Regions from separate parts of the Sutcliffiella sp. NPDC057660 genome, predicted to be linked through region 2. Evidence: riboswitches for the same ligand, from Rfam matches in the RefSeq annotation. Region 2 holds a riboswitch; the other holds the start of a gene.
The links. A riboswitch is a leader RNA that binds a small molecule or an ion and turns the genes downstream of it on or off. The one in region 2 is predicted to bind S-adenosylmethionine.

Region 1 (15,757 bases), on a different contig from region 2:
TGAAAGCCGATTAATCAAAATTTGGCAAGCCTTAGATATGATTAACTTTGCAGGGTAGGTCAAGAAAAAGGACAGGAAACAGTACACTGCCCAATTTATTTGACGAGGTTATGCTTGAATGCGTAAATGACTGCCTGGGTCCGGTCCTGGACCTGCAGCTTCGCCAATATATTGCTTACATGCACTTTAGCTGTTTTCAATGCAATAAACAGCTCATCCGCAATTTCCTGATTCGTCTTCCCTTGTGTCATAAGGAGCAGAATCTCCATTTCACGATTTGTAAGTTCTTCATGCAAGTAGTGTTCATTTTTTTGACGCATCTTTTTCATCATTTTCCCTGCCACTTCAGGTTCCAGGATGGATTGACCTTTAAAAGTGGAGCGTACTGCATTTGCAATATCACTTGCCTTGGAAGTTTTCAGCATGTAACTCGTTGCTCCTGCTTCAAGTGCCGGATACACTTTTTCATCATCCAAGAAGCTTGTGACAATTATTATTTTTGCGTCCGGCCATTGATCGATAATCCTTTTGGTTGCTTCAATGCCATCCATTTCCTTCATAACAAGATCCATCAAGATAATATCCGGTTTATGCAGAAGCGCCAATTCCACTGCCAATTTTCCATCATCCGCTTCTGCAATCACTTCTATATCAGGCTGTGCGGATAAATAGGCAGTGACACCAATTCTCACCATTTCATGATCATCTACAAATAAGACTCTAATCATTTCCCTCACCCTTTAAATCCAACTTAGGAACCTTTACTTCCAATCTTGTACCCTGATTTTCTACACTCACTATTTTTAACGTGCCGCCTATCTCCACGGCCCGCTCGTACATGTTTTGCAATCCATACGCGCCAGCCCGTTCCTTTTCCACATCAAAGCCTTTCCCATCATCTACAACTCTCAGGATGATAAAATCATCTCGGCTGATCAAGAGCACATCAACGGATGACGCCTTGGCATGCCGAAGCGTATTGGAGAGGCTTTCTTGAAGTATTCGGAACAAATGGTCCTCCACTCCCTTGTCAATGGAAAAGGGTTCAATCTTCCATGCAATGCTCATCGGAACCTTTTGCATCAATTCTACCAATAGCTCCTCTGCACCTTCCTGGAGCGTTTTCCCTTTCAAAGCAACAGGCCTCAAGTGCAGAAGTAGCGCACGCATTTCCAATTGGGATTGATGAATCATTTCTTCGACCAGCCTGAGCTGCTTTGTTTCCCTGTCTTCGAGTGACTCTTTCGGCTCCGTTAAGGCCGACATGAGCATCGATGCAGCGAACAGCTGCTGGCTTACGGAATCATGCAATTCCCTGGCTAATCTGTTACGCTCCTGCGATACGATTTCCTGGATTCTGCTTTCAAGGTCCACCGCTTTTTCATTCGCAAGCTTTTGCGAAAGCTTTGTTTGTTCCTTCATCTGTCTTTGAATTTTTTTCAGTTCGCTTTCTATTTCCCCTATTTCATGAACCGGGTTCTTTTCCACCCATTCGATATTTCTCCCTTGCTCCATTTGAATTAGGTGAGCGTGAATCCCCACTATTTGCTTTCTCCAATACATTCCTGAAAATAGACCAATGATCAAGCCGATGAAGACGGATATACATAAAGCAAATAGAACAAATGGCAGGTCAAACACTTTTACTTTCCACAAAGAGGACCACTCCATTAAGGGAAAAGACAGGAAGTACACGATACCAAATGCAAGAAAACTGATGATGGCTGTGGTGACCCCCAACAGAAAGTGCCTTTGCAATATACTCATACTCTTTTCACCTCGAGGCTTCCCACCAAGCAAGAGGTGATTATTTTTATCTTTTGGGTGGAATCCTCATACCCCGAAGTTTGGTAATGTATCGTCTGATTCCATGTTTTTGATTCTTCTTCTTCTAAAATGATCGTCGAGCCGACCATCACTGAATGCTTGACACTGATATCCACTTCATATGGAACAAGGATTTGGATATTCCCTACAACGTTCCGGATGGAAATGATTGCTTCCCCTTTCGGAAGAACGGTATAGCTCAGATCGATGATGGTATCCCCAATACCGGTCTGTATATTGACATCATCCCATGTGTAGGAGTGTTCCGGTGTTTTTTGTCGGCCTAAGAATTTATTCTGGAACCACTTCTGTTCCCGCTTCACCACTTGTCCGACCTTGGCTGGCGCTATTTCAGGCCTGAAATAAGTCGGATTTTGTTTAGATTGCGTAAACAAAATAAAGAAGTAAATAATCGAAGCCAATAACAGAAACCGGAATGTGAAAGATCCGATTATCGTAAAGAAAATAGTTAGCGCACCGATTGCAAATAAGACTTTACCGAGAAACCAACTCCATTTTTTTCGACCGAAGTATAGACATATGCCAGAAATAAGAAGGGAAAAAATGAGCCCGGTATCAAAAAATGAGATTTCCAGGATAAAAATAAAAAATCCGATGATGAGAATATAGCTTAACAGGTCTGTTTTCTTCATATTTAACATTGTTTCCCCTCCTTTTAAGGCATATTACATGCTGCTGCTGCAATGGATAAAAAAGGCGTACCATGCCGCCTTTTTTTAGAATATCAGTTATCAGGATGAAAGAGAATGTGTTTTCTCATCATTTGGCAATTCTTTTTCAATCTGTGCGATTCGTGCATCGATTGTATGACGGTGGTAGGAAGAATTCACCTGATGCTCCAGACGCTCCAGGTAGCTCTCCATTTCAGTGAATCTAGAAGAGGATGGCACTCCGTTATTGGATTCCAGGACTTGATTCATACGATGATTGGCTCTGGCCACATTTTCTCTGCCCATCAATTCCATCCGCTTAATGTACATATCCTTTAGCTTGTGTTTCATACCTTCATATTTTTGCTCCAGGGAAGTTAGATCTTCCGTAACTTTTTCTAAGGAAATCTTCAGCTGCTTTGCGCGTACCTCATATTGCTGATACTCTCTTTCAGCAAATTCATAGAGCTCCGACTCGTCAGCTTTAGAAGCTATTTCAGCTTGATGCTTTCTTTTTCCCGCAAGTTGGTTAGCTTGATGATATTCTCTGACAAACTCATCTTTCAGGATGTTTTGACGCTCCACTAAAAGTCGTACCTTATCCACTTCTTTCTCACAATCCCTTAAGTACTGATTAAGCATGGATATTGGATTCTTTTGCTCTTTTTTATCAAGAACTTCATGGAAATCTGCTGCGATAGTATTCTTAATTCTCGTAAATAAACTCATTTTCAGACACTCCTTTAATTATTTGTTGTTTAGTGCATTCCATTCTTTTTCAAAGTTTGTAAATGGGTCATCGCTTTCTTTCGCTTCGATGATCGTGTCTTTCGGCTTGTTCCAGTTTTTATAAACAACATATAAAATGTACGCTGCTACAAGTCCTAGAACGGCCGGGACATTTGCGATCGAGAATCCAATGGCGATGAAACCGATGATTCCCCACAGTACCTTGTTGGCGGTGGAATCGGTTTTCATAAACTCCTTCACCGCATAATAGGAAACAACCAAGCTTAAGGCCAACCCGAGTAACGGTCCGATATTCGCCAGTAATATGAAGAACGCGATTACCCCTACTAATAACAATCCAAATTTTTTCATCTGTGTTTCCTCCTTTCATGTCTCTATCTTATCTGCTTTCAAGGATTGCTATAACGAGCCTGAGCTATATTTTGAGATAAGACTTGAGGCTTATCGGGGCTACGACCGTTGAAAAGATATGCGTTTTGAAAAGATATGCGTTTTGATAGGAAGTTAGCTTACATAGTCTTTTTGGCACTTGAACTTTTCAATGGAAATTGGTAGAATTTTCAGAAAGTAACTTGTCTCACTTTTTTTAAATAATGATTAGGAGGCGTTGTAATGGAAAAGCTGGTTCATTTAATTCCGTACAAAGTTGACAATCAATTGTTTGAGGCGCAGCAAATTCCCGAAGGAGTGGACATGATACAAGCTCCCTCTCTCTGGAATAGAGGCTTTAAAGGAAAAGGTACTGTCATAGCAGTCATTGATACCGGATGCGATACCTCCCATCCGGATTTGGAAGGGAGAATCATTGCAGGTCGGAATTTTACCGATGATGATAATGGCGACCCCGAAAAGATTACCGACTATAACGGACATGGCACACATGTTGCCGGTACCATCGCTGCCATTAATGCCGAATCCGGTGTGATCGGCGTTTCTCCAGAAGCCAAACTGCTGATTTTAAAAGCACTTGCTGGAGAAGAAGGCTCTGGCTCCTATGAATGGGTGACAAGCGCAATTGAATATGCAATTACACAGAAAGTGGATATCATCACCATGTCACTTGGTGGCCCGATAGACGTTCCTGAGCTTCATGATGCAATCAAGACCGCAGTGGAAAATCAAATCCTGGTTGTGTGTGCCGCAGGGAATGAGGGGGATGGAAAGCATTCTACCGAGGAATTCTCTTATCCGGCAGGCTATAACGAAGTAATTTCGGTTGGGGCAGTGAGTCTTCAACGTAAATCGTCCTATTTCACCAATTCCAATAATGAAGTGGACGTTGTAGCACCAGGAGAAAAGATAATCTCCACGATTCCCGGAGGCAGATACGCTGTTTTCAGTGGTACATCCATGTCCGCACCACACGTTGCTGGGGCACTCTCCCTGGTCAAACATTTGTCAGAAAGCGAGTTTGAGCGAAAGCTTACCGAGCCGGAATTGTATGCACAGCTTGTGAAGCGTACCATTCCATTAGGATACCCTAAGAGTCTCGAAGGGAAATGGGCTGATTTATCTAACTGCCCCTGAATTGCTGGCTGAGTATTTGAAGCAAATAAATATTGAAGAATCGATCGGTGTATAGACTAAGAAAAGGTCAAAACGGAAATCCCAAAGGAGATTAACACTCCTTTGGGATTTTGTTCTTTGATTCTTTTTCATCAACGGTTTGTTCTTTAGTGATTTCCAATGCAAGAATGACCGCCCCGATTGCTTGAATCCAGCTCCCCGTAGTAATCACCGCATCAGTGTTTTCACTTTCCCCTGTCCTTATTTCTTCTGCACCACCGATTGCCTGAAGGGAATTCCCTATAACCTGAAGTATGTTCCCGATGATGGCCATTGCATCAGCATCAGTCGCCTCCCATTCTTCTCCTAGTGCCGTCGCTGCACCGAGAGCCTGAAACAGATTCCCAGTGATAAATAATTTTCCCCTGATGATTTTTTCTTCAGGCAAGACCAGGCCTGAAATAACCGTGATATTCCCGACGGCTTGAATTCCATTGCCAATCCTTCCATATGAGAAACCTTCCTGCCCATCGGCTTCCAATGCATTTCCTGTAGCTTGAAGCACATTCCCAACAATGTCTAAGCCATCACTCTCCTCTTCCCCCCTTACAAGGAATCTTGTACTGCTTATAGCGGAAAGGACTGTTCCAATAGCCTGTATCCATGAACCAGCAAGTATTTTCTTTTCATCATTCATGATTTATCCGCCATTCTCTTCAAATTAAAGCTTACTTTATTACCATATAAGGTCTCATCATTTCATAATCCTCGTGTTCTAGCATATGGCAATGCCATACATATAGTCCTGTAAAAGGGCCAAATTTCATGATGATTTTGGTAACTTCCCCCGGATTAGCCCTGACTGTATCTTTCCTGCCGCATTCCTGCGGTTCTGGCGGAAAGGGGTCTCCCCTATACTCAATCACCCGCTCCCGATTAAACCGCTCCACATCATATTCCCTGCGGCCCAGGATTTGAAAGTCCACCAGATGGATATGAATGGGATGGGTATCCTCGGTGGTATTGACCAAATACCAGATTTCTGTGCTCCCTAGAACTGGTTTTTCAGATATGGGGGCATCCCAGTCCTTGTTGTCCAAAAGCATCATTTCACGACCAAATCGGTCCATGGTATGATCCAATGTCAAAAAACGTTTTTTTGTCGCATCATGTGTCCGTAGTCTTGAGAGGTTTTCCATGTAAGCTGGAATGACGGAGGTGTCTATATGTCGAAGTGGCAGTTCTACGAAGAATTTCATTACTTCTACAATTTCATTTCCCTTGTCCCCCTTAGGGAATGGAGCAGGTGCATCATTGGTCATGATGATACTTTCTCCTTCGAGATTAGTAAAATCAATGATTAAATCTGCTCTTTCTGCTGGTGCAAGTGTGATGGATCTGATGCCTATCGGTCGATCCATCAGACCTCTATCCGTTCCGATCTGATACATGAGCTGTCCTGAGTCCAGTTTTATTCGATAAAAGCGGCTGTTGGAAGCATTGACTACTCGGAAACGATATTTGCGAGGTTCTACTACCAAGTAAGGCCATACTTTCCCATTGACCAGAATCGTATTGCCAAAAAACTCCGGTACTACAGATGTTTTCAATCCTGATACCGGTTCATCCGGTTGTGTCGGATAGTAGAGAGAACCATCCGGTCGAAAGGATCTATCCTGGATGATAAGAGGGAAATCATAGGCGGATGAGGGAAGTTTCAGGGAACGCTCGAAATCACTTCGTACTATATACATCCCAGCGAGTCCTGCATATATATTGAGGCGGGTAATACCAAGTGCGTGATCATGGTACCAGAGCGTACAGGAATTCATGTAATTATCGTACCGGTAGATTTTTTGTGTAAATGTGGGGCCAACCTGTTCAAAATTTGCACTGAACCATGAGTCGGGGTACCCGTCACTATCAGGTTCCACAACTGCACCATGTACATGAACGACTGTTCGGACTTCCGGAACATCTTTATGGGCACCATGAACCGTAAAGTCCACTGGCAGCAAATGCCTTTTTGGCAGAGCATTCATCCATTTGATGAATACCTTCTCCCCACAGTCGACTTCTATGGTCGGTCCAGGGAATATTCCTTCATATCCCCACACCGTTGTCGAGGGGAGATCGCGGTGAAGGGATTGCTTTGTTTCCTTCATTGTTACCTCGTAATAGGTGTAAGTGTTGTCTTTTTTTACTGGTTCTAATTTTGGAGGAATAGGGAGTGCATCTACAAATTTTGTAAGTGAGGATACAATTGTGGTTTCAGACATTTTTGATTCCCCCTTATATAGGCTCTCCCCAAAGAATATTCGGCTGTCTTGCATATTAACCCTATTTTTACAGTTCCCGTCTCCTCATTAATCCTCCTACTTGCTTTTAACCCACTGGATCGATCCCATGTCATCATGGGGATGCATGTAATGGTCGTATTTTTTATATTCCTGCTCCAAGTCTGATAAGGACAGTTCATACAGGTGCTGATCCTCCTTTTTGAATACACGGAAATAGAGGAGCTTACTGATTAATTCCGACCGCCGATTTTCAACCGCATTTTTCAAAATTTCTCCCATTTTCATCACTCCTTAAAATTTTGGTTACGTTTAGCACCGCTGTTGATTTCCGCACTAGGCTGCGCTTTCCGCGGGGCTTGCGAGAGCCTCCTCGGCTTCGCCTGTGGGGTCTCCCCTAAACGCTACCTCCCGCAGGAGTCTTCGCCTATTGCTCCAATCAACAGCTAGTCAACTATAGAAAATACAAAAAACCTCTTCCAGTCTGAGACAAGAAGAGGTTGGTTTTTTTAAGAAATAAGACCTCAACTTATCTGCCAAGCATCACTGCTTGCTGGAATTAGCACAGTATTCTTTTTATAGAATCTGTTGCTGAAGCTTCATAGGGCCATTCCCTCCACTTCTCTGGATAAGTTACGCTATTAAGTTATGACTGGAAAGAGTAATTTGTTATGATAATCATAAACCCGACGATTCCGATTTGTCAACTGTGGATTGAAGAGTTATTGTCGTGCCTCATGGACCTTCAGCATTTTTCCTTTTATCGTGGTGTGCTTCATCGCTTTCAGTACAATCGGACCCTTTCCATTCAAAATATCAACATAGGAGACATTTTCCTGAATGGTGATGATGCCTATATCCCCTGCAGCCACTCCTGGTATTTTGGATAGGGTGCCGACGAAGTCGACCGCTCTTATTTTCTTTTTCTTTCCACCATTGAAATAGAGCTTCATAATATCCTTGTTCAATTTCGCACTCTTTGCTTCTTTAATAGTTGGACGTGTATTTATTTTTATTTCAAATTCAGATGTTGCCCGAAAAACCATTTCTTTAGTTGGAGCTTCTCTTTTCGCTATCTTAAATCCAATATACGATTCGATTTCTGCGAGGAATTTTTCTTCATATGGAGTAACGAATGTAATGGCTTTTCCCGAATTTCCTGCACGAGCCGTCCTGCCTGTTCGATGGACATAGCTCTCTTTCTCCATCGGCAGGTCGTAATTGATCACAAGAGAAACATTTGCGATATCAATCCCTCTTGCCGCAACGTCCGTCGCCACCAGATAGCGGAATTTTCCTAGTTTGAACTCATTCATAACAGCGAAACGATCCTCTTGCACCAGACCGCCATGCAGCTTGTCGCAAGGATAGCCCGCGCGTTCTAGTTGACGATATACATCATCCACCTGGATCTGAGTTCTACAAAAAACGATACAGCTATCCGGGTTCTCCAGTGTTGTAACAGCCTTCAACAGTGAAAACTTTTCATTCTCTTGAACTTCAATAACTGCATGCTCAATTTTATCTGTTGTGATTCCTGTACCTTTTATTTCAATATGAGTTGGCGTTTTCATATATTTATGAGAAAGCTGCTCGACATCCTCTGGTAATGTCGCGGAGAATAGCATCGTCACCCTATCGATGGGCAACTTTTGGATAATGGCTTCCACCTGATCAATAAAACCCATATTTAACATTTCATCTGCTTCATCTATAACAAGATACTTTAAACGCTCCACGTCAAACGTCCCTTTTTCCATATGATCGAGCACCCTGCCAGGTGTCCCCACGACCACATGAGACTTTTGCTTCAACTCCAGCTTCTGCCTATCAAATGGCTGCTTGCCATAGATCGCGGTGGCTTTAACCCGCTTGAACCTACCGATATTCGTTATATCCTCTTTGACCTGGGCCGCAAGCTCGCGGGTTGGAGTCAGAACGAGTGCCTGGGGTTTATTCTCCTCCCACTCTACTAGTTCACAAAGCGGTATGCCAAATGCTGCTGTTTTGCCGCTGCCTGTCTGTGATTTCACGACGAGATCCTTCTTTTCCATTGCATTCGGAAGAACTTTTGCTTGGACTTCCGTAGGAACTGTATATTTTAATTTTTCAAGAGCGCTAACTATCTCTTCACTTAATTGGAAGTCTCTAAAACTATTTTTCATGCTGTACCCTCATTTTTTCTTCTATTTACACCTGATTCATTATACTTCATTATCGTTTGTAAAAAAAATAGACCCATTTGAGTCTATTCACTTCAGGTTAATCTTCCTGTAAGAAGGAGACCTTTAATTCAACTACCTCGGATCTGCTGCCAATTCGTATCGGCGGTCCCCAAAAACCGAACCCCGAGGAAACGATAGCATGTAAGCTGTTTTTCTTCAGGTAGCCCCAATCCAGTTCGAACATCCTTTTGGTAATGAGGTGATTGGGCATCATTTGCCCTCTGTGGGTATGACCAGATAAAATTATATCAATACCACTTTCTTCTGCTTCCTTTAGCTGGGTCGGCTGATGATCCATGGCGATGATGGGAAGATTATGGTCCAGGTTCTCTACCAATTCCTTGATAGACCGTCTTCTTGAATCCGTCTTATCTTTCCTGCCCACTAAATAAAAGCTGTCCTCGACTTTAATTACTTCATCCATGAGAATGCGGATATCAAGCTTATTCATTTCCTCTAAAAAAGCCGGAATCTCTCTTCCGTAATACTCGTGGTTGCCCAGTACACCGTACATCCCCATTGGAGCATGCATGTTCTTCAGGATTTCCCCCATTTGCTTCCGTACAAATTGCTTTGGATCGTCATCGATTATATCCCCAGGAAGCAGGATTAAATCCGGATTCATACTTTTCACGATTTTTACAAGACGACTCACATGAGCCCTTCCGGATAGCTTTCCGAAATGCATATCAGATGCTACAGCGATTTTCAGTTCTTTATGGTTTATCACATTTTTGGGTATGGAGATCTCGTAGCTTCGAATTACCGGACTGTATGCGTTGAACGTCCCTAGTGCCATGAGCAGCATAAAGATGATCAAAGTAACATTTCCGGTCCAGATGATTGCAGCTTCTTCTGATAATGGACTCCACTTCAGCAGAAATACAGTTAAATTGGCTACAGGGAACAGAAGTAGACCGTATTGCACCACCGCAAACCAATAGGAGCCGAGGATGGAGAGGAAACTAAGGACCTTCATCAGCCTTCCGAGTATATAGGAATACGCGACTATTGCTACAATGAGGCTATATAGGATGGGGTGTTCCCAATTCAAGGCGGTGCTTGCCCAGATCCACACATTCCAGCCAAGATAGTAAACGAATATATTGTACAACGAAAAAAATGCAAGAATTGATAGAACAGGACGAAGCTTCAACACGACAACCCCTTTGATGATTATATCTGCATTCATTATAAGACATTGCAACGGAAACTTATAACAAACAGCATCAAAAAACTGACCCCTGAGATAAGGGGTCAGTTTACTAGAGTGGATTTTTTCAGATAAGAGTCCAAAATTATATTTCCAAACGGGATAAATGCTGCAATTACTGCACCCGCTATCCATTTAAAGGACCATCTGACTTTATACGTTACATAGGCAATGACGAAAAGATAGGTGATGAAAAGGAAACCATGGATTGCCCCGACTACACTTACCACCTCCGGAATATCCAGGCCATATTTTATTGGCATGGCAATAAACATCAGGAGTAGAAGCGAGCCCCCTTCAATAAATCCCATTACTCGAAATCGATCAATTGGCGTCTTTTTCATAGAATATAAACCACCTTAATATTTGCTAGTTGTTTTCTGTATTATAATGGATTTCCGGGCCGCATAGCGGATAGAAAGTTGACAATCCTGTGAAGTGGAAATCTGTGAAAGAGCACCTTTTATCTACTTTTCGATTTCCTGCAATAGATCAGGTAGCCCAACTGGATCAATAGTGTCAGAACAAGTGCAGATGGAAAGATGACAATGAAGGATGCTACTGCAGCCAGATCTCCCCAGGTCGGGTCTGATAGGTGGATATAAATAGAATAGAGAACAGACAGAAAGAAACTGATGAGTACGCCATAAAACATGATTTTATACTTTTTCATGCTAGCTCCCCCTTGTGCACCAAATATTTCAATGCTCAAAACACCACTTTTGGTAAGTACATTATTTAGTTAGGCTAAATAACCCTAAAGCAAAAAAACAGTGCCATTTTTAACACCGCACTGTTTCTTACTATTCTTTATTCGCAACTTCCTTTAGTGTCTGTATACCTGCTTCCAAATAGTCCATGAATTTCTTTTCCACCTCTGACTCCAATATTCCGGGCATGCATTCCTGGATTTTCTTGAAGTTATAGATGATCAATTCCGTCTTTAACCCTCTGCTGACCAAAACACTGTTCAGCCATGTAGCGTATTCAGTAAAGGTGTTGGTATCATTCAGTTTATAAGCGGTATTCAAATATAGGAAATGATAGAAGTTGTCTTCAATTGTTCTTTCTTTCCCCTTTTCACCAAACTTTTCTTTCAGAGAGGGGAAGTCCTTGTACATCGTTGCGACTACTTTCTCAACTATGGGCGTTACATCTATCTCTCCAATATCGGCTTTTATTTTTTGTACGGTAGGAGATAATATCAGTTTGGTCATGTTGCCACAACCTTATATCTGGTGATAGTCGGTATAATTGCTGCCAACTCCTGGTCCGGATACTTCTTTTCCAACTCATGAATACGTTTATAATCCTCGCCCTGCACCCAAGTAAGAAACGCTTCTTTGGAATCCCATTCCATAAATACCGTCAATTCTCCGGTTTTCTTTTCATTTTGCAACAAAAGAAAACGGTGGAATCCTTCCGCTTTCTCCACCAGTCCTGACCGGTTATGGTAAATGGCAATCACTTCATCTGCTTTTTCTGGTGGTACTTTAAATGTCGAGTGAACGATATACATGAAAATCCTCCTTCTTGATGATTGAATCATTAAAAATGAAAATAAATTTGGGTATGAAAAAATGATGCTTCTATTTCATGTATAACGGTTTTTATGTATAGGTTATAGGTAGTTCAATATTTCTTCTCTTTATTTCTTCTATAATCAACTTTAAGAAATCTTCATTAAGATTGTTTGTTTTTGCTGCTTCATATACTTCCATCAGTGATTCATTACTTAGTAAATCCATTAGATTCCCTCCCAAGCGTTAGGATTTTCTAAATAGCTGATCTAAGGTATCTTATTATGTTATATAGAGACTGCCAACCATTCGATAGATAGTAGTTTATAGTAACCGAATATTTTAAATAAGATAGCTTTTCATCTTTTTAAAAATCCTAATAATGCGGAATGGAATTAATTGGAAAATAGATTCATCCTTATCCACCTAACTTCTATACGTAAATCTTATCGGAAACGTTTCGCATTTGTCCAATAAATTACCAGCTTTTGAGTGTAAAAACTTAGCCTTTCAGCCCTGTTCCTAAGCATTTCAACCCTTTTGGACCTACATTATAGGTACAAGTCCCGGGTTTACCGCAAGAAAGCTCAGATTACGAGATATTCAACTTAATTGTTCGTAATCTGAGCCAGCATTTCCTGAACTTCACTGATTTTGAGCTTAGAAATATGTGCATATTTTTCATGGTTGATAAAATATGCAAAATAGGTTTCGTTTTTAGGTGTAATATGTGATAGCATACGCAAATTCACGATATATGAGCGATGGGTTCGGTAGAAATTACTGTCTAGCTGCTTATAGATATCGCTGATATTTTCATAGGTTTCGACTGTTTGATTGACGGTATAGATAATGCACTTTTTCCCTGATTTTTCAATAAAAATAATATCATTGAACGCAATATAATAAAAAGAACTATTTGAACGTACCGCAAGTCTTTTGTTACCCGGAGGATCCGCAGCTTCCCGATCGTTCAAAATGATTGCTTTTGCTCTCTCCAAAGCTTTGTACACTCTGGTTTTTTCTACCGGTTTTACGATATAATCCACTGCTGAGATTGCAAAAGCTTCGACAGCAAATTCGTTGTATCCTGTAGCAAATATGAACTTTAGATCTGGCGCAAATTCAAGGCATTCCTTTATTGCTTCTAGCCCATTTTTATTTGGCATGTTAATATCCGCAATAACTAGCTCCGGATTGTTTTTCATAACACTATCGATCAGTTGTTCTCCATTTTTACAAATATCGATTATTTTAAAGTCCTTTAACTGACTAATAAAATATTTAAGTATTTCAAGAGAATCCTGATTGTCATCAACAATAATGAGATTTATTGGCTTCAATCGAAGAAAACCCCTTTCTTTCCGTAAAATTAAATAGGGATCTTCACCCAAAATGTACTTCCTTCATGTTCTCTGCTGCAAACCCCAACTGTACCTTTCATCTCCAATACATTCTGTTTCACCAGGGTCAAACCGATACCAGTTCCCTCAATATTAAAGTCTGCATGGAATATCCGGTAAAAAGGTTCAAAAATCTTTTCTTGCAGCTCCTTTGGAATTCCTATTCCGGTATCTTTCACAAAAAGAGCCAGATAATGGCCAGTCACTCTCCAATAAAGGGAAACAGAACCTTCCACTTTATTATATTTAATAGCATTTGCCAGCAGATTAACAACGACCTGTTGAAACCGTATCGGATCAACCAATATCGTCACATCCTCCAGGTTTTCTTCCACAAGGATCATGATTTTTTTGTCCAATGCATTATTTTTCACTAGTTGCATGCAATCATGAATCGCATCTTTGACATTGACAGTCTTGTTATTGTCATCTGCCATATCAGGCTTGGAATCAATCCTTACCAATTCGAGAATGTTATTAATCAATTGAAGCAGATGTTTACTCGAATACAGAATTTTCCCTAACCGATATTCCTGCTTGGCGGTGAGAGGATCTTTTTTATCATCATACAGTATTTGTGCAAAGCCTATGATGGAATTCAAAGGTGTACGCAACTCATGACTGATCATCGCCATAAAGTTCGTTTTCGTTCTATTTGATTTTTCCGCTACATTTTTTTCATTTATAAGCGATTGCTCGATACTTTTTTGCAGAGTAATATCATGAAAGATAATCAAATGATGACCTTGATAAATATCTTTGGAAGCGGTAAAACTGATGATTCTCTCCGTGTTGTCCGGTCGATTAATCATATACTCATCAGAATGAGTTTTTCCTAATGACAATAGATTACTCCAGTGTTCTTCTAAAGGAGTCTGGTTTGAATCACTCACAAATTTTTCCACTTTGAGGGACCTGCACTCTTCTTCTGTTATTCCAAGAATTGAGCAAGCTGCAGGATTGGTGTCTTCAATATTCCCTTCATTATCCAGAATAATAATTCCTACCTGCGCCCCTTCGAAAATATCGCGCAGCTTCTGTTCATTCTGCATGAGATGAATATTGGCTTTCTGCAGTGAGTTAGTGTTATGTGTCATTTCCTCCACAATTCTGATTTTATTGAGTACCAGGGTTACCTGCTGACTGATTGTATGTATTAGATCCAGTTCTTCCTGGGTGAAACTTGCCCGTTTTTTTGAACCGAATGATAACGTACCTACTAGTTTCCCATAAGAAATCAACGGTTCGCATGCATATGCCTTTATTCCAAATGACTTCAGCAGATCCACTCTTCTATCATCCAATTTATCTACATGCTCCACTACTTCCGGCGTAAGCTTACTTGCCACAAATCCACAAACCGCCTCGCCTTTAGCGAGTACTCTCATCCGGTCTGCAGCAGTTTCGGAAATTCCATAATAATTCATGAGATGCAGTTTCTCATCCTTCTTATTCCAAAGATAGTTGAAATAGAAATCCAGATCCAATGAGCTCGATAGACGATGAAACAGGGAATCCAGTAATTCCTTCGGCTGCTCTGTCTTGTTCAGCTTCATCGCAGTCTCATTTATGATGGAATTGATCTCTTGGGTTTCCGAAATTCTTTCTTTTTTTATGTATTCTTCTGTAATATCAAGAATCATCAGCGTGTATTCTCCTGCCAGAGAGGGGAATATCATAAATCTTAGCCACTGTACGGGTAATTCAGAGAACATAAAATCAAATTGCTCAAATCTGCTTTCCTTGATTACGCTATCTATGTGGGTTTCAATAATAGAAGTCAATTCAAAATGAAATATGGAAAATATATGCTGACCCTGCAATGGACACGCATCAAGCTTCAATAGTTCCATCGCTTCTTCATTAATAAAACTAATTCTTTTATTTCCCTCAAATTGGATATATCCATTTGAATGGCAGCTAAAAGAATTTGTTTTCTTAAATTTACTATTGGTTTTTTCGGCTTGAACGACTTTAATATAATTATTCATTTTCATTCCTTTCTCAAATGCCCCATTCCTGACAAATGATTAAGAAAACTAGTAGATGTATCTAGTATTTTGGTGCATATCAAACATCAAATAAAAAGATGAAATATATAGCACATTAAAACTTGTACTATTAATATTATATCTTTTAAAAAAGATTTTTTACACCTTGTTACTGTTGGATATACCTCCAAAATTTACGTGCACTTTGATATTTTACCTTTAAAAGCTATTATATAACCACTCTCGACATTGCTTTTCGCCTACATTTTCTGCCCTTTTCATACCGCAAAACCTTTATTTCATCAGCTTTTCACCACTTTTGGTGGTCTCAACCCCAGACAACTAACTTTTGCG
Region 2 (15,757 bases):
TGGTCTCAAAAGGGCCGGTTGAGACCACGATAACGGGAAAATACAAGAATGGTGGTCACAAAAGGGCCGGTTGAGACCACGATAACGGAAAAATACAAGAATGGTGGTCTCAAAAGGGCCGGTTGAGACCACGTGAACGAGGAAATACAAGAATGGTGGTCACAAAACGTCCGGTTGAGACCACGATAACGGGGAAATACAAGAATCGTGGTCTCAAAAGGGCCGGTTGAGACCACGATAACGGGAAATACAAGAATGGTGGTCTCAAAACGTCCGGTTGAGACCACGTGAACGAGGAAATACAAGAATGGTGGTCACAAAAGGGCCGGTTGAGACCACGATAACGGGAAAATACAAGAATGATGGTCCCAAAACGTCCGGTTGAGACCACGATAACGGGGAAATACAAGAATGATGGTCTCAAAACGTCCGGTTGAGACCACGATAACGGGAAAATACAAGAATGATGGTCTCAAAAGGGCCGGTTGAGACCACGTAAACGGGGAAATACAAGAATGGTGGTCTCAAAACGTCCGGTTGAGACCGCGATAACGGGAAAATACAAGAATGATGGTCTCAAAACAGCCGGTTGAGACCACGATAACGGGAAATACAAGAATGATGGTCTCAAAACGTCCGGTTGAGACCACGATAACGGGGAAATACAAGAATGGTGGTCTCAAAACGTCCGGTTGAGACCGCGATAACGGGAAAATACAAGAATGGTGGTCTCAAAAGGGCCGGTTGAGACCACGATAACGGGAAAATACAAGAATGATGGTCTCAAAAGGGCCGGTTGAGACCACGATAACGGAAAAATACAAGAATGATGGTCTCAAAAGGGCCGGTTGAGACCACGATAACGGGGAAATACAAGAATGGTGGTCTCAAAAGGGCCGGTTGAGACCACGATAACGGGAAAATACAAGAATGGTGGTCACAAAAGGGCCGGTTGAGACCACGATAACGGGGAAATACAAGAATGGTGGTCTCAAAAGGGCCCTTTTGCTGAGGTCAGTATAAAAAAAGTTGTTAACCCCTTCTCCTTCCAAATCTCCAACTAAAATCTAAAAGCTAAAAAAATCCACCTTCAACAAAAAAGGTGGAGCCAAATAACAATATTTTAATAGTATTGCGGCCTTCTATCCTCAAAGATAGGAATCTGCTTTCTTACCTCATCAACCTTAGCCAGATCGATCGTGGCTGAGATGGTTTCAGCTCCTACTCCTGCTTCAGCAAGGATCTCTCCCCATGGATCGATAATCATGGAATGTCCTGCAAACTCATTTTTAGGGTCTGAGCCGGATCGGTTGCAGGCAATCACATAGCATTGGTTTTCAATCGCTCTTGCAATCAATAAAGTCCTCCAATGCGCGACTCTTGCCAATGGCCACTCCGCAACAACGAAGATGGCTTTGGCATTTTTCGTGGTATGCGCGCGGATCCACTCCGGAAACCTGATGTCGTAACAGATGAAGCCTGCGCAGTTTTCCCCATCAAGATTAAACATTCCATCTGTTTTTCCTGGCTGAAGGAAATGGTGTTCATCCATTAGGCGAAACAGATGCAATTTGCTGTATTCACCTGCAACCTCCCCGTCTTTATTAATTGTAAGCATCGTGTTGTAGATCCCTCGGTTGGTCTTTTTAGCAATGGACCCCCCGACAATATGGGCATTCTGTTCCTTTGCGAGCGATTTCAGGAATTTGGTCGTTACAAATCCTCCCGAGTCTGCAATTCTATCAAGTCTGCCCAGATCATAGCCTGTGGACCAGAGCTCGGGTAGAACGATAATGTCCGGATTATCTTTTCCTGCTTCTTTTACAAGCTCACACACTTTCTCTATATTGGCTTCGGGGTTTCCGAAGGCGATATCAAACTGAATGCATGCAATTTTCCATTTCATGTGGTGGCCCCCCTTATTGAGAAAAAATTGTTTTTTATTTTTTTAAAAATTTCTTTACAAGTTGTTTTTAACATTATATGATTTGTGACTAGGATTTCAAGAATTTTTTAAGTAGGTGAGCAAAATGAAACTTTTCCAAAAATCTGAACTATTAGATCAGCTGCCGACTCAATTTTTTGCCTCCCTGGTGCAAAAGGTGGGAAGGGTGGTTGCCGAGGGGCATGATGTCATCAATCTTGGACAAGGTAACCCAGATCAGCCGACGCCTGAACATATTGTACGTTCTTTGCAACAAGCTGTAGATAACCCCATCCATCATAAATATTCACCATTCAGGGGCAACGACTTTTTTAAAGAGGCGATAGTCGAATTTTATAAAAGAGAATACAACGTAACGCTCGACCCGAAAACGGAAGTGGCGGTACTATTTGGCGGCAAAGCAGGTCTTGTTGAAATTCCGCAATGCTTGTTGAATGAAGGAGATACTGTGCTTGTACCAGATCCCGGCTATCCCGATTACTGGTCAGGGGTTGCCCTTGCAAAAGCACAAATGGAATATATGCCGTTAAAAGAAGTATATCATTTTTTACCAAATTATGAAGATATAGATGAAAGTGTTTTGGATAAAGCGAAGCTGATGTTTTTGAACTATCCCAATAATCCCACTGGTGCAGTTGCCACATCAAAATTTTTCGAGGAGACGGTAGACCTGGCGGATAAGCATGATATTTGTGTTGTACATGATTTCGCATATGGAGCCATCGGATTTGAAGGGAAAAGACCGCTAAGCTTTCTGCAGACTCCGGGTGCGAAAGAAGTGGGAATTGAGATTTATACACTATCCAAGACATATAACATGGCAGGCTGGCGTGTTGGATTTGCTGTCGGCAACCCCAGTGTCATAGAGGCAATCAATCTACTGCAGGACCATATGTATGTGAGCATCTTTGGTGCGGTACAGGAAGCTGCGACGACAGCCCTGCTGGAATCGCAGAAATGTGTGGAAGAGCTGGTGGACCTTTATGCAAAAAGAAGGGATATCCTCATTAAAGGGCTGCAGGAAATAGGATGGGAAGTTACTGCGCCGCAAGGCTCTTTTTTTGCCTGGTTAAAGGTTCCCGAAGGATTCACATCCTCTGAATTTGCCGATAAACTGCTAGATGAGGCTCATGTGGTCGTGGCGCCGGGAATAGGATTCGGATCCCATGGTGAAGGCTATGTGCGTGTAGGTCTGCTGACAAGTACTGAACGTCTGAAGGATGCGGTGCAAAGGATTCAAAAACTGCATATTTTCTGAATACTTTGTTGACAACTAGCCGGAAGGATGTCATAATTCCTGTTAGATTTCTTTTATTTTAACCTTAAAAATATTATATATATTGCGTTTTCTTATCAAGAGCAGGTGGAGGGACTAGCCCGATGACACCCGGCAACCGACTTATGTACATAAGCACGGTGCTAAATCTTGCAGCTTTAATGCTGGGAGATAAGAGGATGTTAGGATGCCTAACCTCTTCTTATCGAAGAGGTTTTTTAGTGCTTACATATCATACCATTTCACGTGATTGAAAGGATGACAGATATGAGTGAAATTATTGCCACATACCTAGTACATGACAGAAAAGGGAACTTGGAAAAAAAAGCTGAGGGTATTGCCCTTGGTTTGACAGTGGGTTCTTGGACAGATTTGCCGCTTTTGGATCAGGAACAGCTGAAAAAACATAAGGGCAGGGTGGTTCATGTCCAGGAACTTGAACCAAGCGAGAGGGTGAACAGCTATATCGGAAGCACCGTCACCAGAGGGATAATCCAAATCGGTTACCCGAGCTTAAACTTCAGCAATGATCTACCTGCAATATTGACAACTGTGTTCGGGAAGCTCTCCTTGGACGGTGAAATCAAGCTGTTAGATTTGGAGTTTTCGAGTGAACTGAAAAGCCTATTCCCCGGACCAAAGTTCGGTGTGGAGGGAATCAGGGAACTGACGGGGATAACCGATCGTCCGTATGTCATGAGCATTTTTAAAGGTGTAATTGGCAGGGACCTCGCATTCCTTGGAAATCAACTTCGGGAACAGGCACTTGGAGGAGTCGATTTTATCAAGGATGATGAAATCCTTTTTGAGAATCCGCTCACGCCATTTGAAAAGAGAATTGCAGTCGGCAAGAAAGTTTTGGAGGAAGTTTACGAAAAGACAGGGCATCGTGCCCGCTATGCTGTCAATCTTACAGGCCGAACGTTTGAATTGAGGGAAAAAGCGAAGCGGGCAGTGGAGCTAGGTGCAGACATTTTACTATTCAATGTTTTTGCTTATGGATTGGACGTGTTACAGTGTCTTGCTGAGGATAAAAATATCCAGATACCGATCATGGCACACCCTGCAGTAAGTGGGGCAAGTACTCCATCAGAGTTTTATGGGATTTCCAACGAACTTCTTCTTGGAAAACTAGTTAGGTACGCTGGAGCCGACTTTTCCTTGTTTCCTTCCCCCTATGGCAGTGTCGCATTGCCAAAGAAGGAAGCACTGGGAATCAGAAACAGCTTAACAAAGGTCGAAGATGGAATGAAAGCTGCCCTGCCTGTACCATCAGCTGGAATCCATCCAGGCCTTGTACCGCAGCTTTATCAGGATTTTGGATTGGATTCTGTCATCAATGCAGGTGGAGGAATCCATGGACACGCTTTGGGCGCCATTGGCGGTGGTTCGGCTTTCAGACAGGCGGTTAATGGAGTGTTGGCTGGAAAAACCTTGAGCGAACAGGCTGAAACGAACCCGGAACTGAAACTCGCAATTGAACAATGGGGCAGTTTGGAGGTTGCAAAATGAGTGCAGGTCAGCCAATGATATTTTGTGATTTTGATGGAACGGTAACAGACAGTGACAACATCATTGCCATTATGAAGAAATATGCCCCACTTGAGTGGAATGAATTAAAGGATAAAGTTCTTTCGCAGGAGATATCCATCCGGGAAGGAGTGGGGAAAATGTTTTCCCTGCTTCCCTCAAACCAAAGGGAAGAAATCAGCACGTACATTTTAGAACATGCCGCGATCAGAAGAGGATTTCATGAGTTTGTGGAATACACGAGGAACCAGCAGATTCCACTTTATATTGTGTCAGGAGGAATAGACTTTTTTGTGGAGCCTCTGCTGAGTGGAATTGTGCCCCGGGGCCAAATCTACTGCAATGAGTCTGATTTTTCAGGAGAGAGCATCAGGATTCACTGGCCGCATTCTTGTGATGAGGAATGCCAAAACGAATGCGGGTGCTGCAAACCATCAGTCATTCGTAAACTTGCAGATAAGGACACTTATAAAATAGTGATTGGTGATTCCATTACAGATCTGCAAGCGGCGAAAATGGCGGATAAAGTAATAGCCAGGGATTTTCTGATTGAAAAATGCAATGAGCAATCCATTAACTATGAAGCATTTGAAGACTTCTTCGATGTGATAAAGATACTGAAGAAGCAGGAGGTGTCATCATGAGTATTCAGATAGCAAGGTGGAATGAGCTTGCAGATGTGAAGGAGGAGCTGGCTGGCCGCGATTGGTTTTTTGGAACAAGTGGAAATCTTTCGATCAAAGTAACAGATCATCCTTTGACTTTTTTTGTATCAGCAAGTGGTAAGGATAAGCGGAAAAGAACACCGGAAGATTTTCTGCTAGTAAACTATGCTGGGGAAGCGGTGGAAGAGACCATTCTGTTGCCTTCCGCCGAGACACTGCTTCATGTGGAAGTGTACGGCAAGTCAAATGCCGGTTGCTCCCTTCACGTCCATACGGTCGACAATAATGTCATTTCGCAATTATATGCAGAGCAGAAGGAGATAGTCTTTACAGGCCAGGAAATTATAAAAGCCTTGGGGATTTGGGAAGAGGATGCCTCTGTCAGCATTCCAATTATTAAAAACCATGCTGATATTCCAAAACTTGCGAGGGAGTTTTCAAAGCACATTCATGGAGACAGTGGTGCTGTGCTGATCCAAAATCACGGAATTACGGTCTGGGGAAAAACGGCATTTGAAGCGAAAAAACACCTGGAAGCATGGGAATTCCTGTTTTCCTATCACTTAAAGCTTTTAAGCGTGAAAAACAGTATTAGAGCAAGCTTGCAGGTCCATTAAAAATAAACCTTGAGGAGGAAAAAAGAATGGCTGAAATCAGAATTCATCAAACAAACGAAAGAATCAAAGTACAAGAAAAAGTGGAATCCTTTTTGACTGAAAATGAAGTAATTTATGAAAAGTGGGATACCTCCAAGCTGCCTGATTATCTTCAGGAGAATTTTGCACTGACAGAAGAAAATAAAGAGGAAATCCTAGCTGCCTATCAGAGTGAAATTGCGGACATTTCGGCAAGACGTGGATACAGAGCACAGGATGTCATCTCCTTATCCGATACCACTCCTAACCTGGAACAGCTTTTGCAGAATTTCAATAAAGAGCATCATCACACCGATGATGAGGTCCGCTATATTGTGAGCGGCCATGGGATTTTTGTCATTCAAGGCAAGGACGGCAGCTTTTTCGACGTGGAACTGGAGCCTGGAGATCTGATAAGTGTACCACCAAATGTCCGTCATTATTTTACCCTCATGGAGGACAGAAAGGTCGTAGCCATACGGATTTTCGTTACGACTGAAGGATGGGTTCCAATTTATGAGAGCCAGACAGAACAGATAAATAACTAAGTAACGAGAGGCATTTGAGTGATATGATTTTCACTCAAATGTCTTTTTTTATGAGTAATCCCCCCTTAAAGAGGGAATATAATGGAAGGTGATGAACTGATGCAAATAGGAGGCTATTTTATGGAGCATATAGTGATAATTGGTGGAATAGCGGGTGGCATGAGTGCGGCTTCCAAGCTTAGAAGACTAAAGGAAGATGTAAAAATAACCGTCTTTGAAAAGGATGAACATATTTCATATGGTGCCTGCGGTCTACCCTACTACATATCTGGAGTGACAGCGTCGCACGAAGACCTATTGGCGAGGACTGTAGAGGATTTCGAGAAACGGAATATCCAGGTACATATTCAGCATGAAGTCAAAAAAGTGGTGCCAGAGCGAAGAGTAGTGCTTGTCCAAAATCTCCAATCCGGCGAAATGATGGAAGTGAACTATAATAAACTACTGATAGCTACCGGATCAAAACCAATTGTTCCTCCATTTGTACCAAAGGATGCAGAGAATGTCTTTACTTTAAAGACCCTTAAAGATGGAATGGACATGAGAAAATACTTTCAAGAAAGAAAAGATGTGAAGAGGGTTGGGATAATCGGTGGTGGGTATATAGGGATGGAACTGGTCGAAACGATGATGGAATTACAAAAGGAAGTAACGGTCATCGAATTGCAGCCACATATCCTTCCTAACTATGATCAGGATATGGCTGAAATCTTGGAGGATTGCCTAAAAGACAGGGTGAAAATCCTGACTGGCGAAGAAGTCAAGGAGCTTCACGTTGTGGAAGGGAAGGTTACCAGCGTAAGCACGGATAAAGGGAAGTATGATGTGGATGCAGTTATCGTGAACATCGGGAATAAACCTAACACGGAGTTTGTCAAAGGTATTGGACTGAATATGCTAGATAATGGTGCCATCATTGTTGACAAACAGCAGCAAACCAGCATTCCTGCCATCTATGCTGCCGGGGACTGCGCGACAAGTAACCATCTTCTTTTGCAAAAGCCTGTTAATATTGCTTTAGGTACTACAGCCAATAAACATGGAAGAGTCGCAGCGGATAACATGGCTGGAATCCCGAATTCCTTTCAGGGAATACTTGGCACGAACGTAGTGAAAATTATGGATTGGACAGCTGCGATGACTGGATTGACGGAAAAATCTGCTAGACAGGAGAATGTAAACTTTAAAACAGTAAAAGTTGAAACAAATAGCCATGCTTCCTATTATCCTAATGCGTTGCCTTTTCACATTAAACTTGTCTATGAAAAAGAGTCAAAGAAACTGCTTGGCGCACAAATACTTGGTCAGGATGAAAGTGCGGCAAAACGGATAGATATCTATGCAACAGCCATTACATGCGGATTGACGACAGAACAGATTGGTATGCTGGACTTAAGTTACGCACCACCCTATGCAACAGTTTGGGATGCGGTTCAGATTGCAGCAAATGCGGCAAAATAAGAGGAAAATTAATAAGAATTAAAAGTTTTAATATTATGAATTTTCTTTACCTTTTTATGCGAATATGCTAATGTAAAAGTAGTTTTATCTACATAAATAGATGTGTTTTGGAGGAGTGAGGGAATGAAAGTACGTTATAATTTTGTGCCTAAGCAAGATGTACAGTATTGTGAGCCGAACTATACGGTGAAGGACGCGTATGAGAAAATTAAAGAGACAGGTTACCGCTGCATTCCCATCCTGGAGGATAATGGGAGAAGCTTTGTAGGGCTAGTCTATAAAGTGCACTTACTGGATTACCTATACGAGGGGAAAGGATCTGAAAACGATTCTGTGGAGTCCCTTATCCAAAATAAAGATGCATTCATTTTTGAGGAGGACTCCTTTTTCCAAGCGTTTTTCACAATTAAACGACTGCCATTCATTGCTGTACTGAACGAGGGTAATGAATTTCTCGGGATTCTGACTCATGCAAACGTCATGGATGTACTTGCTGATTCATTTGGAATGAAAACTGGGGGTTACACCTTGACCATCGCCACAATTGAACATAAAGGGGCAATAAAGGATCTTGTTACCATGCTGAAGGACATCAACATTGACGGCATGCTTACGCTTGATAACGGGGAGAAATATTTAAGACGGATCATCGTGAACCTCCCTGCCGAGCTACCTGAGGATAAACTGAATAAGATTGTGAAAAAGCTGGAAGAGAAAGAGTTCAGGGTGACACATGTCGATCAGATTGATGTTATGAAGTAATACAGCCGTAAAACGAGCATCTTCCCATAGGGAAAAGATGCTCGTTTTTTATTGTGGAGTGGTAATCAACTCTTTTTCTATGAGGATAGTCGATAAAGTGACAGGCTCAGCTTTTTTCTTGAGTGCAGGAATATATTGTTTCAGAACACTGGCTGTCTTTTCACCTGCAATGCCCACATGACCGATGGCAATGATACTATCATCTACTTCTGTTTTTCTGATGAGCTGGTTAGTCTGCTTTACGATATGGTTGGTTGTGTAAACCTCATCAAAAAACAATTCATTTTCCAAATAGGGTACAGAAAGTTCTGTGGCAATTTTTGAAACGACACTTTTTCTTGAGGTTTTACTGTCCAGATAGTAGAGGTGCCTTTCTTTGCAGATACCAAGGATAATCCGCATCACACGCTCATCTGAAGTGGCTTTTGATCCCATATGGTTATTGATTCCAACGGCGAAAGGAACGGCATCAATTGCCGCATTTACTCGCTTTGCAATTTCTTTATTGGAGAGGTCCGTTGTGATGGCTCCGGGACCCAGCCAGCTCCTCTTCCCTTTAACGGGTTCCATTGGAAGATGTAATATGACCTCGTGCCCCAATTCATGCGCAAGCTCCGCATCCTCTTTTGTTGTAGAAAGAAACGGCATCACCGCAATAGTCAACTTGACTGGCAGATGAAGAATTTCTTCGGTCCCCTTCATGTCATTGCCGAAATCATCAATTACAATGGCTACTCTATTACTATTCTGATGGTGCTCCTCTGCATAAATGACGATGCTGCCTAAAAACACTGATAATACGGATAAAATAGCGATGAGATTTTTCAACTTTACCACTCATTTCTAAGATGCTGTATAAGGTTTGTTATTAGGATTTTGGTGAGGTTCCATTCGACAAGATTCTCGCATTTTAATATTTTTTTGCTGGCAAATATCCTTTATTACTTTCATTTTGCACAAAATCTGTGTATTCATGCGGTCGGGTGAAAAAACTTTGTGAAAAGATTGTCTAATATTGCGATTCTATTTACATTAATAGAAATTTTTGTAATAATTCGAAAAGGAGAGCAGAGAGATAAAAGGAGCGAATTACATTGTCGTATGAAGGGTATGTAGAGAACCTATTGATTCTCATTAAAGAGAAAAGGGACTCTATGATTGTTTTGGCCAATAAAACGGGTTATATCAGTGATCAAACAATTAAATGCAGCCAGGATTTAGACAAGCTAATTTATGAGTATCAAAAAATGATCTACCAAAAGAAGTCCATATAAAAAACCATTCCAAAAGAGAATGGTTAGAAGATCTGAATCAGCCAGATCATGAATAAAAGCCCAAAGATGAAAGAGTAGGTGGAAGTGGTTTCATATCCATCACCATGGCTCTCAGGAATGAGTTCTTTATAAATGATATAAAGCATCGCTCCTGCCGCAAACGCAAGACCATAAGGTACCAAATTCGAAACGATGGAAGTAAGGTAAAAGCCCAATAAGGCCATTGGAATTTCCACTGCTCCGGTTAATGTAGCTACAAGGAATGCTTTAACTCGATTGATTTTTTGATTCATGAGGAAAAGCGCAACCAGAAATCCCTCAGGAGCATTTTGTAAACCAATCGCAAAAGCGATCAAATTTCCCGTATCATTTGCATCCGATGCATAACTGACCCCAACAGACAACCCCTCAGGTATATTGTGCAGTGTGATGGCTGCAACGATAAGCATGGCTTTCTGGTCGAATTCGATACCTTTTCTATTATGTTCAAGGTCTATATGGGGAATGGATTTTTCCAGCAATGTTAAGGTAAAGACACCCAATAATAGTCCTATCGATAAGGGGAGGATCCCTCCGTAGTTTAGTGCCTCAGGTATAAGGCTTAAGGTGGCGGCTGCCATCATGATGCCGGCAGTGAACGCTAATAGTATATCCTTCCATCTGTGTGAAATGGAATTTTTAAGAAAGAGAATCGGTAATGCTCCTAGACCTGTAGACATGGCAGCAAGGATGCTGCCTGTTAATGCTTCATTCATCACTAGTTTCCTTTCAAGGCTTTTCTTTGCCAGTAAGTAAATTGATTGTTCAGAAAAGGCTGCATAAAACTGCTCGAAGCAGTTTTTTATTTTGGTGTTAATTTATTTTTGATTATATAAAAATTAGGATATCGAGTAAATGAAAGGGAAAGCTACAAGGAAAATGTTCATTCCCCATTGTTCCATATTTTATCATACTTCTACTTAACATTGCCGAATCGACCAATTTATAGTTAAGGAAGAAGGAATTACATATTTTTCAACTTGGATTGACGAATGAAGAAGTTTACTATAACATTGGTTTTAATTCAAGATATTTGAAAAAGGAATGAAGATCATGACAAATAGAAACGATTTAGATGTCTCCCTAAAATTATTCATTGTACTTTCCAGAGCATACCGAGCCATTAATGATAAAGCCAATCAGTCCATTCAACGCTTTGACCTGAATCCAACTGAATTCGCAGTGTTGGAGCTTCTCTATCATAAGGGCGATCAGCCGTTGCAGCAAATAGGTGGGAAGATCCTGTTGGCAAGCGGAAGTATCACCTATGTAGTGGATAAATTAGAAGGCAAAGGGTTGCTTGCCCGCAAAGCATGTGCAAAAGATCGCCGAGTGACCTATGCACAGATTACGGAGGCAGGAAAAAATCTACTCCAAAACATCTTTCCGCAGCATGAACAACAAATACACAACCTGCTTGCCGGACTTCAAACAGAAGAAAAAGAGCAGGCAATCGACCTCTTTAAAAAACTCGGGCACTTTGCTGCCCAAACAGAAAAAAACTGACGGGAGTCAGTTTTTTTTTTGGTTTAATAAAGGGCCAATCAAAGGCCATTAAATAAAGGGCCATAAATAAAGGGCCATAAATAAAGGGCCAGACCCCGGCAGGATAATGCCGATTTATGTAGAATATTAAAGGGTGAATATTGTTTATAAAGGGGACGTTTATTATGAGATTTGAAGAGTTTGCATATACACGGCCAAATATGGATGAGGTCGAGAGCAGGTATAATGCTGCGTTGGTTAGGTTCGAGGGGGCTACTTCCGCTCAGGAGCAGGAGGAAGCGATCAAGGAAATCAATGAAATCAGAAATGAGTTAAGCACGGATTTTAATCTAGTGTACATTCGCCATTCCATTGATACTACAGATGAGTTCTACAAGGAAGAACAAGATTTTCTGGACGAAGTAGAGCCCTTGACAAAAGCATTGGATACAAAATATTATAAAGCACTTGTTAAATCTCCATTCCGGAATGAGCTGGAGAAAAAATGGGGGACTCAGCTTTTCTCATTGGCTGAATGTGAATTGAAAACATTTGATGATTCCATCATAGAAGACCTTCAGCATGAGAATAAACTTACGACAAAGTATTCCAAGCTAATCGCATCAGCAAAGATCTCATTCGATGGGAAAGAGTTGACGTTGGCGCAGTTGGACCCGTTTACGGAGTCGACAGACAGAGAAATGCGTAAAAAGGCAAGTGAAGCGAAGTTCGGCTTCTTTAATGAGAATAAAGAAGAATTTGATGATATTTTTGATCAACTGGTCAAACTACGCACCAAGATTGCCCAAAAACTTGGATACAAGAACTTTGTTGAGCTTGGTTATGCAAGAATGACACGTACAGACTATGATGCTGATATGGTAGCCAAATTCCGTGATCAGGTGAAGGAATATATTGTTCCATTAACTGAAAAATTGAAAGAAAGACAACAAGCGCGCATTGGTGTCCAGGATTTGAAGTATTACGATGAGGGCTTTAAATTCAAAACCGGAAATGCTACACCAAAAGGGACTCCTGAATGGATTATTGAGAATGGAAGCAAGATGTACGAGGAGCTATCACAGGAAACAAAAGAGTTCTTCCAATTCATGATCGACAAGAACCTGATGGACCTAGTGGCGAAAAAAGGGAAGGAAGCAGGAGGGTATTGTACCTATATCCCAACCTACAAAACACCTTATATCTTCTCGAATTTCAATGGTACAAGCGGCGATATCGATGTATTGACACATGAAGCGGGACACGCTTTTCAGGTATACATGAGCAGAGATTTCGATGTGCCTGAATATAATTGGCCTACCTATGAAGCATGTGAGATCCATTCGATGAGTATGGAGTTCTTCACATGGCCATGGATGGAGCTTTTCTTTAAGGAAGATACGGATAAATATAAATTCTCCCATCTGAGCAGTGCAATTTCATTCCTGCCTTATGGTGTAGCGGTGGATGAATTCCAGCATTTTGTTTATGAGAATCCGGAAGCAACTCCTGCAGAGAGAAACAAAGCATGGCGGGAAATTGAGGATAAATATCTTCCAAACCGAGATTATGATGGAAATGATTATTTGCAATCTGGCGGTTTCTGGCAACGCCAAGGTCATATTTACCGAACGCCTTTCTATTATATTGACTATACATTGGCTCAAATCTGCGCACTTCAATATTGGAAACTTTCACAGGAGAACCCGGCAGAAGCATGGAAATCCTATCTAGAGCTCTGTAAATTGGGAGGAAGCAAATCTTTCACAGAATTGGTAAAATTCGCGCAACTTCGATCTCCATTCGAGGATGGCTGTGTGGAATCAGTTGTAGGGGAAATTGAAAACTATCTGAACAGTGTAGATGATAAAGTATTATAAAAGAAAGCTGTCGGTATATCGGCAGCTTTTTCCAACGAATTCAGGGCATTTCCGACAACATTCTACTTTCCCTTTTCCCTTTACTTTTGTAGAATGGTAGTTATATAGTGAATAAATGGCTTCGATATTGATTATAGTTATTATTTGTCAATATTCGGTTAAATACATATTCAACTAATTGAAGATACTACAATAAGACGCATTGACTTCGTTTAAAAATAATATTTAGTATCAGAAAAGGAAGTGACCCTATGAATACAAATTCTTTATTTTCAAAAGTGCAAACACAAAAAATCTATGGGGAATTCCCGATTTCCATTTCTAATATTTTTTCCGATTCCAGACAGGTAACAGTGGATTCCGTCTTTGTCTGTATTAAAGGATATACAGTCGATGGCCACCGATATATTTCCTCGGCCATTGAAAAAGGTGCGAAAGTGATCGTGGTAGAGGATCTGCCGGAAATGCTGCATGAAGATGTCTGCTATGTGAAGGTGAGAGATACGGAAAGAGCACTGGGCCAGCTTGCGAATGCATTTTTTGACTACCCTTCCACCAAGCTTAGAATTGTCGGAGTTACAGGAACGAATGGGAAAACGACAGTGACAAGCGTCATTAATTCAGTGATGAGAAATGAAGGATATAAGACGGGCCTCAGTGGTACGATTGAAATCGATATCGATGGGGAAAAGTTCGAAAGCAAGAACACAACAAGTGATGTACTGACTATGCAAAGAATGTTGAAGGACATGGTTGATGCAGGTGTGACTGATGTTGTAATGGAAGTGTCCTCCCATGGACTTCTGCTTGGACGTTTGGCTGGTGTGGAGTTCCAGAATGGTGTGTTTACCAATCTGACACAGGACCATTTGGATTTTCACGGGACCATGGAAAATTATAAAAACGCAAAAGGGCTGCTCTTTTCCCAGCTCGGACAGGATCTCCGTAAAGACAAAGCGGCAATTCTAAATATGGATGATGATGCTTCCAAGGATTATATCAGTATGACGAGTGCCAGAATCATTTCATACGGGATCAACAATGATGCTGATTTCAGAGCGAGTGATCTGGAGTTTTTCGAAAATAAAACAGCCTTCACTTTACATACGGATTTTGGGGAGTACAGAATGGAAGTACCGTTTGTAGGTGAATTCAACGTTTACAATATTCTTTCCGTTATCTGTGTACTTTGGGACAAAGGAATGCCTTTTGCTAGAATTCTTAAACATCTAAGTGAGGTAACACCACCTAGTGGCCGGATGGAAACATTGCACACAGGGGATCAACGAAATGTCATTATTGATTATGCCCATACGGAGGATGCAATCGGGAAGGTGCTCGACAGTATTAAGATGTTCTCCAAAGGGAGTATCATATCCATTATTGGGACAGGCGGTAATCGAGATAAGGATAAACGTCCAAAGATGGGCAGGATTGCAACAGAGAAATCAGATTACGTCATCTTCACCACCGATAATCCATTGGACGAGCCATATGATGAAATCATCAACGGAATGGCCGCCGGGGCAGTGGATGACAGGTTTGAATGTATCGGTGACCGTGAACAGGCGATTTTCAGGGCCATCGAACTTGCTAAAGAAGACGATGTTGTATTAATAGCAGGTAAAGGACATGAAAATTACCAATTGATTGGTACAGAGTCTGTTCCTTTTAACGATGGGGAAGTAGCATTAAGGGCAATCAGAACATATCCACTTACAGAAAGTATTCCGACAACATAGATTTTACACATACCAACTGACTGAAGTGCATGGGTTTCCATGAATAATGCTTCAGTCAGTTTTTTTATTTATTATGAAGTAAATTGTCGAAAAGGGATGTTGATATGAGGGGAACCATTGGGGGAGTTTTCTTCATCTCTATCTTATTGTTGGTTGCCTGTAGTGGTCTAGAAGTGAGCACAACAAAGGAACCTGTAAGAGGGGATGAAAAAGTAAAAGAGGAGAAACCTGTTCAAAGAGAAGAAACAAAGGTGGAGGAGTTGCCAGAACTGACGGAGGAAGAACTCCACAAGCAAGAGGCCTTGGAGGAACTGACAAAAAGGGAAAATGAAGTTCTGAACCATAGTGATTATGGGGAGTCCAATGAATTCCATGAATTTGTTACAGGTGTAAAAACAAGGATGAAAACCGATGAAAAAGTCATAGCATTAACATTGGATGCATGCGGAGGAGAAAATGGCAGCGGATATGATGATGAACTGATCAGTTTCCTGGATCAGCATAACATTAAGGCG

Region 1: linked by a shared signal. The riboswitch ahead of ACFVAD_RS14615 (Fur-regulated basic protein FbpA) and the one ahead of mtnW (2,3-diketo-5-methylthiopentyl-1-phosphate enolase) in region 2 are both predicted to bind S-adenosylmethionine.

What each region holds. Positions count from the first base shown of each region.
Region 1 is NZ_JBHVHV010000011.1:182,350-198,106, reverse strand. Features, by position in the region: gene ACFVAD_RS14655 (response regulator transcription factor) at 96-728, opposite strand; gene ACFVAD_RS14650 (sensor histidine kinase) at 721-1,767, opposite strand; gene liaF (cell wall-active antibiotics response protein LiaF) at 1,764-2,489, opposite strand; gene ACFVAD_RS14640 (PspA/IM30 family protein) at 2,580-3,227, opposite strand; gene ACFVAD_RS14635 (lmo0954 family membrane protein) at 3,246-3,599, opposite strand; partial or broken gene ACFVAD_RS14630 (S8 family peptidase) at 3,861-4,830, shown strand; gene ACFVAD_RS14625 (DUF6944 family repetitive protein) at 4,867-5,451, opposite strand; gene ACFVAD_RS14620 (multicopper oxidase family protein) at 5,483-7,033, opposite strand; gene ACFVAD_RS14615 (Fur-regulated basic protein FbpA) at 7,130-7,333, opposite strand; SAM riboswitch class I at 7,578-7,686, opposite strand; gene ACFVAD_RS14610 (DEAD/DEAH box helicase) at 7,774-9,216, opposite strand; gene ACFVAD_RS14605 (metallophosphoesterase) at 9,314-10,468, opposite strand; gene ACFVAD_RS14600 (DUF3817 domain-containing protein) at 10,534-10,833, opposite strand; gene ACFVAD_RS14595 (hypothetical protein) at 10,953-11,162, opposite strand; gene ACFVAD_RS14590 (hypothetical protein) at 11,293-11,706, opposite strand; gene ACFVAD_RS14585 (antibiotic biosynthesis monooxygenase family protein) at 11,703-12,008, opposite strand; gene sda (sporulation histidine kinase inhibitor Sda) at 12,100-12,237, opposite strand; gene ACFVAD_RS14575 (LytR/AlgR family response regulator transcription factor) at 12,618-13,352, opposite strand; gene ACFVAD_RS14570 (GAF domain-containing sensor histidine kinase) at 13,382-15,403, opposite strand.
Region 2 is NZ_JBHVHV010000003.1:37,858-53,614, forward strand. Features, by position in the region: gene ACFVAD_RS03425 (carbon-nitrogen family hydrolase) at 1,124-1,906, opposite strand; gene ACFVAD_RS03430 (pyridoxal phosphate-dependent aminotransferase) at 2,031-3,203, shown strand; SAM riboswitch class I at 3,293-3,399, shown strand; gene mtnW (2,3-diketo-5-methylthiopentyl-1-phosphate enolase) at 3,489-4,733, shown strand; gene ACFVAD_RS03440 (2-hydroxy-3-keto-5-methylthiopentenyl-1-phosphate phosphatase) at 4,730-5,395, shown strand; gene ACFVAD_RS03445 (methylthioribulose 1-phosphate dehydratase) at 5,392-6,033, shown strand; gene ACFVAD_RS03450 (1,2-dihydroxy-3-keto-5-methylthiopentene dioxygenase) at 6,060-6,599, shown strand; gene ACFVAD_RS03455 (CoA-disulfide reductase) at 6,720-8,060, shown strand; gene cbpA (cyclic di-AMP binding protein CbpA) at 8,184-8,822, shown strand; gene ACFVAD_RS03465 (divergent polysaccharide deacetylase family protein) at 8,871-9,650, opposite strand; gene ACFVAD_RS03470 (Spo0E family sporulation regulatory protein-aspartic acid phosphatase) at 9,917-10,096, shown strand; gene ACFVAD_RS03475 (ZIP family metal transporter) at 10,120-10,851, opposite strand; gene ACFVAD_RS03480 (MarR family winged helix-turn-helix transcriptional regulator) at 11,189-11,641, shown strand; gene ACFVAD_RS03485 (M3 family oligoendopeptidase) at 11,806-13,500, shown strand; gene ACFVAD_RS03490 (UDP-N-acetylmuramoyl-L-alanyl-D-glutamate--2,6-diaminopimelate ligase) at 13,752-15,242, shown strand; gene ACFVAD_RS03495 (polysaccharide deacetylase family protein) at 15,347-15,757, shown strand, end outside.